2 linked regions of the Actinomadura rubteroloni genome follow. The protein of the gene in region 1 interacts with the protein of each later gene in a pairwise test. Links are inferred from orthologs where the notes say so. Each region holds a gene or a part of one and is shown on either strand. Other genes may lie near its edges.

Region 1 (3,164 bases):
GGGGCCTGGCGGGCGGCGTCTGCGGCGGCCTCGCGGTGCTGTGCCTGCTGGTGACGGGGCTGCTGCGGCGGCCGTGGGGCGTCCAGGCCGGGACGGTCCTCCAGGTCGCGATCCTGCTGACCGGGTTCCTCGTGCCGACGATGTTCTTCCTCGGTGTCCTTTTCGGGGCGCTGTGGGCGACCTCGCTGTGGATGGCGCGCAAGGCCGAAGCCGTCCAGGCCGCCGCCGCCAATTCCCGAGCGGAAAACCCGTCCGGAAAAGACGCGCCGCCGCCCGGCGCGTGAATTCGCGCCGAATTCCGGCGCCCCCGGTCCCACCGGGCGCTCCCGGAGACCGGTAAACTTCGCGGCCGGAGGCGCGCCGCCCGTGCGGCGGCCCCGTTCCGGCCGCCGCGTCCGCGCGCCACTCCCATCCATCCGTTTTGAGGAGAACCACCCGTGTCCGAGCGCACTCTCGTCCTGGTCAAGCCCGACGGCGTCCGCCGCGGCGTCGTCGGCGAGGTCATCAGCCGGATCGAGCGCAAGGGCCTGCGGCTCGTCGCGCTGGAGCTGAAGCGGCTGCCCCGCGAGACCGCCGAGGCGCACTACGAGGAGCACGCGAGCAAGCCGTTCTTCGGCGAGCTGGTGGACTTCATCACCGGCGGGCCGCTCGTCGCGCTGGTCGTCGAGGGGCCGCGCGCCATCGAGGCGTTCCGCGCCCTGGCCGGGGCGACCGACCCGGTGAGCGCGACGCCCGGCACGATCCGCGGCGACCACGCGCTGGAGATCGGCGAGAACATCGTCCACGGCTCGGACTCGACCTACTCCGCCGAGCGCGAGATCAAGCTGTTCTTCCCCGAACTGGGCTGACCGCGCACCCTCCCGCGCACCCTCGCGCGCACTCCGACCGCGCACCCCGCCGCGACCGACACACGCGGGCCGGATCCGTCCGGCCCGCGTCTGTTTTACTCCGGCGATCCCAGGTCAACGCCGGTTTTTTGGGCGCGACGCACCGAATGGGCGGCTGACCCGGCCGCGCGTGGCACGTTACGATAGGGGGTGCCGCTCCGCACGCCCGCCGACATGAAGGGCTCCCTTTCTTCATGGGTAACAAGTTGTCGTTTCTCGGCCGTGACATGGCGGTCGACCTTGGCACCGCGAACACGCTCGTCTATGTCCGCGGACGCGGCATCGTCCTGAACGAACCCTCGGTCGTGGCGATCAACACCAACAACGGCAAGATCGTCGCGGTGGGGATCGAGGCCAAGCGGATGATCGGCCGCACGCCCGGCAACATCGTCGCCGTCCGCCCGCTGAAGGACGGCGTCATCGCCGACTTCGACGTCACCGAGCGGATGCTGCGCTACTTCATCCAGAAGGTCCACAAGCGGCGCCACTTCGCCAAGCCGCGCATCGTCGTCGCGGTCCCGAGCGGGATCACCGGCGTCGAGCAGCGCGCGGTGAAGGAGGCCGGCTACCAGGCGGGCGCGCGGCGGGTCTACATCATCGAGGAGCCGATGGCCGCCGCCATCGGCGCGGGCCTGCCGGTGTACGAGCCGACCGGCAACATGGTCGTGGACATCGGCGGCGGCACGACCGAGGTCGCGATCATCTCGCTCGGCGGCATCGTGACGAGCCAGTCGGTGCGCGTCGGCGGCGACGAGCTGGACCAGGCCGTCATCTCGTTCTCCAAGAAGGAGTACTCCCTGATGCTCGGGGAGCGCACCGCCGAGGAGATCAAGATGGCGATCGGGTCGGCCTATCCCGGCGGCGAGGACGAGCCGCACGCCGAGATCCGGGGCCGCGACCTGGTCAGCGGGCTGCCGAAGACGGTCGTGATCTCCGCCGAGGAGGTCCGCCGCGCGATCGAGGAGCCGGTCAACTCGATCGTGGACGCGGTGAAGACCACGCTCGACAAGTGCCCGCCGGAGCTGTCCGGCGACATCATGGACCGGGGGATCGCGCTCACCGGCGGCGGCGCGCTGCTCAAGAACCTGGACGAGCGGCTGCGCGAGGAGACCGGCATGCCGATCCACCTCGTGGACAACCCGCTGGACTCGGTCGTCCTCGGCACCGGCAAGTGCGTGGAGGACTTCGAGTCCCTGCGGCAGGTGCTCGTCCCCGAGCCGCGTCACTGACCTGCCCGGACGGAATTAGCGTCCGATTCGCCCGTTTCGGTTCGGGGACCCGGCGGGCCGGGAAAGAGATCAACGCGGCCCGGCTCGCCCGGCCGTTTCACGCATGCGAGGCTGTCCCGGCATGTCGTGCCTCCAGCGGTCAGACAGCAGTGGGATAACAGTGGGACAGCCGAGACAACGGGAGGACGGTCGGTGAACGACACCCGGCGGACCCGGTCGGTCCTCGGTGCGCTGATCGTCGCGGCCCTCGTGCTGATCACGGTCGACTACCGGGGCGGGGAGAACTCGCCGCTGCGCGGCCTGCGCGATCTCGGCGCGGCCGTGTTCGGCCCGGTCGAGCGCGCGTCGGCCGCCGTGGTCCGGCCCGTCGGCAACACCTTCGACGCGATCACCGACGCGCCCGACCAGCGCCGCCGCGCGGAGCGGCTGGAGCGCGAGAACCAGCGGCTGCGCGAGCGGATCCGCGCCGGGGCGATCGACGCCGGCCGCGCCCGCCAGCTCGACCGGCTGCTCGGCACCGCCGGGATCGGCGGCTACAAGATCGTCGCGGCGCAGGTCATCTCGGCGGGCCAGGGCTTCGAGGACACCGTCACGCTCGATGTCGGCAGCAGCAGCGGCGTCCGCCGGGACATGACGGTGATGAGCGCGGACGGTCTCGTCGGCCGCGTCACCCGCGTCGGGCCCGCGACCGCGACCGTCCTGCTCGCGACCGACGCGGCGTCCTCGGTCGGCGCGCGGCTGGAGGACACCAAGGAGATCGGGATCGTCACCGGACGCGGCCGGCGCGGCCTCGGCGACGGCGGCGCCACCCCGATGCGGTTCCAGCTCCTGGACGCGAACGCGACGCTGAAGGTCGGGCAGCGGCTCGTCACGCTCGGCTCGCAGGGCGACTCGCCGTACGTGCCGGGCGTCCCGATCGGGGTCGTGGACCGCATCGACCGTCCCGAAGGCGGGCTGAGCCGCACCGCCCACATTCGGCCGTTCGCGCGGTTCACCAGCCTGGACGTCGTCGCGGTCGTCGTCGCGCCGCCCAAGTCCGACCCGCGCG
Region 2 (3,191 bases), on another replicon or contig:
GCGCCAGGTCGGCGGTCTCCTCGGCCTTCGGGCGGGCCTCCTGGTCGCGGTTCTCGGCGACGTCGGTGATCCCGAGCCCGGCGAGGAGCCGCACGTCGGACGCGGGAAAGGTCTTGGTCACGGCGACGAGCGTGAGGTCGTCCGGCGACCGTCCGGCCGCCGCGCAGGCGGCGGCGATCCGGGCGCGGACGTCGGCGAGGTTGGCGGCCAGCTCGGCCGTGCGCTCCTCGGGCGTCATCCGGCGAGCCAGACGAACCCGGCGAACCGCCCGGTGACGCCGTCGCGGCGGTAGGAGAAGAGGTCCGGGGTCTCCAGGGTGCAGCGCGGGTCCGTCCGGACGTCGGCGACCCCGGCGCGGGCGAGCTGCCCGGCGATCCCGGCGCGGATGTCGAGCGCGGGCGTGCCCTGCCGGGTCGTCGCGCGCGCCTCGGGGACGACCGCCGCCACCTCGTCGCGCATCGCGGCGGGCACCTCGTAGCAGGACCCGCACGCGGCGGGCCCGACGGACGCGGCGATGCGCGCCGGGTCCGCGCCGAGGTCGACCATCCGGGCGACGAGCGCGGGCACGACCCCGGCGGCCGTCCCGGGCCGGCCCGCGTGGGCGGCGCCGACGACCCCGGCCGCCGGATCGGCGAGCAGGACCGGCGCGCAGTCGGCGACGAGCACCGCGAGCGCCAGCCCCGGGACGGTCGTGACGATCGCGTCCACGGCGAGGTCCGGTTCGGGCGCGGTCACGTGCGCGACCTCCGCGCCGTGGACCTGCCGCATCCAGACGGTGCGCGCCGGGTCGGTGCCGAGGACGGCCGCCGCGCGGCGCCGGTTGGCCTCGACGGCGTGCGGGTCGTCGCCGACGGCGCCGCCGAGGTTCAGCGCGCCGTACGGACCGGAGCTGACGCCGCCCGACCGGCCGGTGAACGCGGCGCCGACCCCGGCGCCGAGCCGCACCGGCGTGATCACTTCAGGAAGTCGGGGACGTCGAGGTCGTCGTCCTCGTCGAACACGACCGGACGGCGGCCCCGCCCGGACGCGGCCGGACCGTCGCCCTCCCCCGCGCGGCCGGCGGGCGTCTCCGCCGGGCGCGGCGCGGGCGGCCGCGTGCCCTCGGGCCCGTCGCCGGACGGCGCCGGGTCGGGCTCGGCCGCGTCCGCGCGGTCGGCGGGCGCGGGCGGCTCGGGCCGCGACTCGGGCTCGCGGCGGCCGGGCGGCGGGCTCACGGGCCGGGCCTCGGCGTCCGGGACGGACGCCGGTACGGGCGCGGCGGCGGCCTGCGCGATGGTCTGCGGCGGCACCGGCGGCTCGACGCGCCCTATCCGGCTCGGGATCGGGTTGACCGGCGTGGCCGCGACCGGCGGCGGCGTGGGCCGGGGCGGCGGCGGGAGCCGACGCGGTTCGGGCTCGGCGGCCGACTTGCCGGGCAGCAGTTCGTCGAACCCGGCGGCGATCACGGTGACGCGGACCTCGTCGCCGAGGGCGTCGTCGATCACGGCGCCGAAGATGATGTTGGCGTCGGTGGCGGCGGCGTTGGACACGAGCTGCGCCGCCTCGTTGATCTCGAACAGGCCGAGGTCGGACCCGCCGGAGATCGACAGCAGCACGCCGTGGGCGCCGTCGATGCTGGCCTCCAGCAGCGGGCTGGAGATCGCCATCTCGGCGGCGGCCACGCTGCGGTCGTCGCCGCGCGCCGAGCCGATGCCCATGAGCGCCGAGCCCGCGCCGGACATGACCGACTTGACGTCGGCGAAGTCCAGGTTGATGAGGCCGGGCGTGGTGATGAGGTCGGTGATGCCCTGGACACCGGACAGGAGCACCTGGTCGGCGGCCTTGAACGCGTCCAGGACGCTGACCTGCCGGTCGGAGATCGACAGCAGCCGGTCGTTCGGGATCACGATGAGCGTGTCGACCTCGTCGCGCAGCGTCTCGATGCCGGCCTCGGCCTGCATCGCGCGGCGCTTGCCCTCGAACGAGAACGGACGGGTGACGACGCCGATCGTCAGCGCGCCGAGCGACCGGGCGATGTTCGCCACGACGGGCGCGCCGCCGGTGCCGGTGCCGCCGCCCTCCCCGGCGGTGACGAAGACCATGTCGGCCCCCTTGAGGACCTCCTCGATCTCCTCGCGGTGGTCCTCGGCGGCCTTGCGGCCCACGTCCGGGTTGGCCCCGGCGCCGAGGCCGCGCGTCAGCTCGCGGCCCACGTCCAGTTTCACGTCGGCGTCACTCATCAGCAGCGCCTGGGCGTCCGTGTTGATCGCGATGAACTCGACGCCCTTGAGTCCCTCCTCGATCATCCGGTTGACGGCGTTCACGCCGCCGCCGCCGATGCCGACGACCTTGATGACCGCGAGGTAGTTCTGCGGTGCTGCCACGACGAGGGGCCTTTCCGCTCGCTCTGCCGACCGGTCGGAAGCGGTCCAGTGGACCGGTTCCGCCGCGGTGTTCCTGACCATTGCCCACGTCGCCTGCTCGGGAAGCGCGGCGGCCGAGGCCGTCGCCCAACCCTCACCCTCAACGTGAGGCTTACAGTTATGTCAACCTGAGGACTGATACGGACAGTAGGGCGGGCTTCCACCAGGGTCAACTAACCTGCCGCCAACTGCACCGGCGTGTCGCAGACCGCACGAGTTGCCCGGTTGGGGCGCCTGCGCGCCCCGGCCGGCGCGGTGGACCCGCCGTTTCCGTCCGAGGCTCAAGCGTGCCCGATCCGGGCGCAGTATTCGCCCCGACACACGGGCCGGGCCGTCACCGGGTGGTGATCACGTCCGGCGAGCTGACGTCGATCGTCCGCGGTCCGCGCCCCGCCGGCGTCCGCATCACGGCCTCGGCGAGCCGCGCCTTCTCGCCCGCCCGCTCCGGCGAGCCCCACACGATCGTGAGCCCGCCGCGCAGCCGCAACGTGACCGATTCCACGGTCGGCGCGGACACCTCGGCGACCTTCGCGCGCAGCCCGCCGGGCAGTTCCCCGACGACGCGCAGCGCCGCCAGCGTCGGCGGATCCGTCGGGGACGGCGCGCCGACCGTGAGCAGCGGGACGTCCGGGACCGCCGTGCCGTCCCGCACCGGGAACCCGCCCGTGTCCACCTGGAAGTAGCGCCCGCCGCGCTGGTAGGCGGCGACCGGGACGCGCTCGCGCACCACGATCCGCACCGTCGCGGGCCAGTGCCGCTCCACCCGCGCCGACGCCACCTCGTGCAGGC

The links.
Region 2: the proteins of BTM25_RS11185 (region 1) and ftsZ interact in binary tests that used the Escherichia coli proteins (3 or more experiments, as listed by UniProt). The link is inferred for Actinomadura rubteroloni from one-to-one orthologs.

The regions. Positions count from the first base shown.
Region 1 is NZ_MTBP01000001.1:2,511,382-2,514,545, forward strand. What follows is about bases 247-3,098. They hold BTM25_RS11185 (rod shape-determining protein), read left to right. Parts: upstream 247-1,081; coding sequence 1,082-2,116; downstream 2,117-3,098. Other genes in these bases: BTM25_RS11175 (DUF4233 domain-containing protein), read left to right, coding at 247-284; ndk (nucleoside-diphosphate kinase), read left to right, coding at 438-848; mreC (rod shape-determining protein MreC), read left to right, coding at 2,309-3,098. Outside these bases: more of BTM25_RS11175, read left to right, coding at 1-246; more of mreC, read left to right, coding at 3,099-3,164. UniProt on the Escherichia coli protein: Forms membrane-associated dynamic filaments that are essential for cell shape determination. Acts by regulating cell wall synthesis and cell elongation, and thus cell shape.
Region 2 is NZ_MTBP01000002.1:345,173-348,363, forward strand. Bases 159-3,037 are described here. They hold ftsZ (cell division protein FtsZ), read right to left. Parts: upstream 2,364-3,037; coding sequence 954-2,363; downstream 159-953. Other genes in these bases: BTM25_RS12965 (YggS family pyridoxal phosphate-dependent enzyme), read right to left, coding at 159-238; pgeF (peptidoglycan editing factor PgeF), read right to left, coding at 235-957; BTM25_RS12980 (cell division protein FtsQ/DivIB), read right to left, coding at 2,737-3,037. Outside these bases: more of BTM25_RS12965, read right to left, coding at 1-158; more of BTM25_RS12980, read right to left, coding at 3,038-3,191. UniProt on the Escherichia coli protein: Essential cell division protein that forms a contractile ring structure (Z ring) at the future cell division site. The regulation of the ring assembly controls the timing and the location of cell division.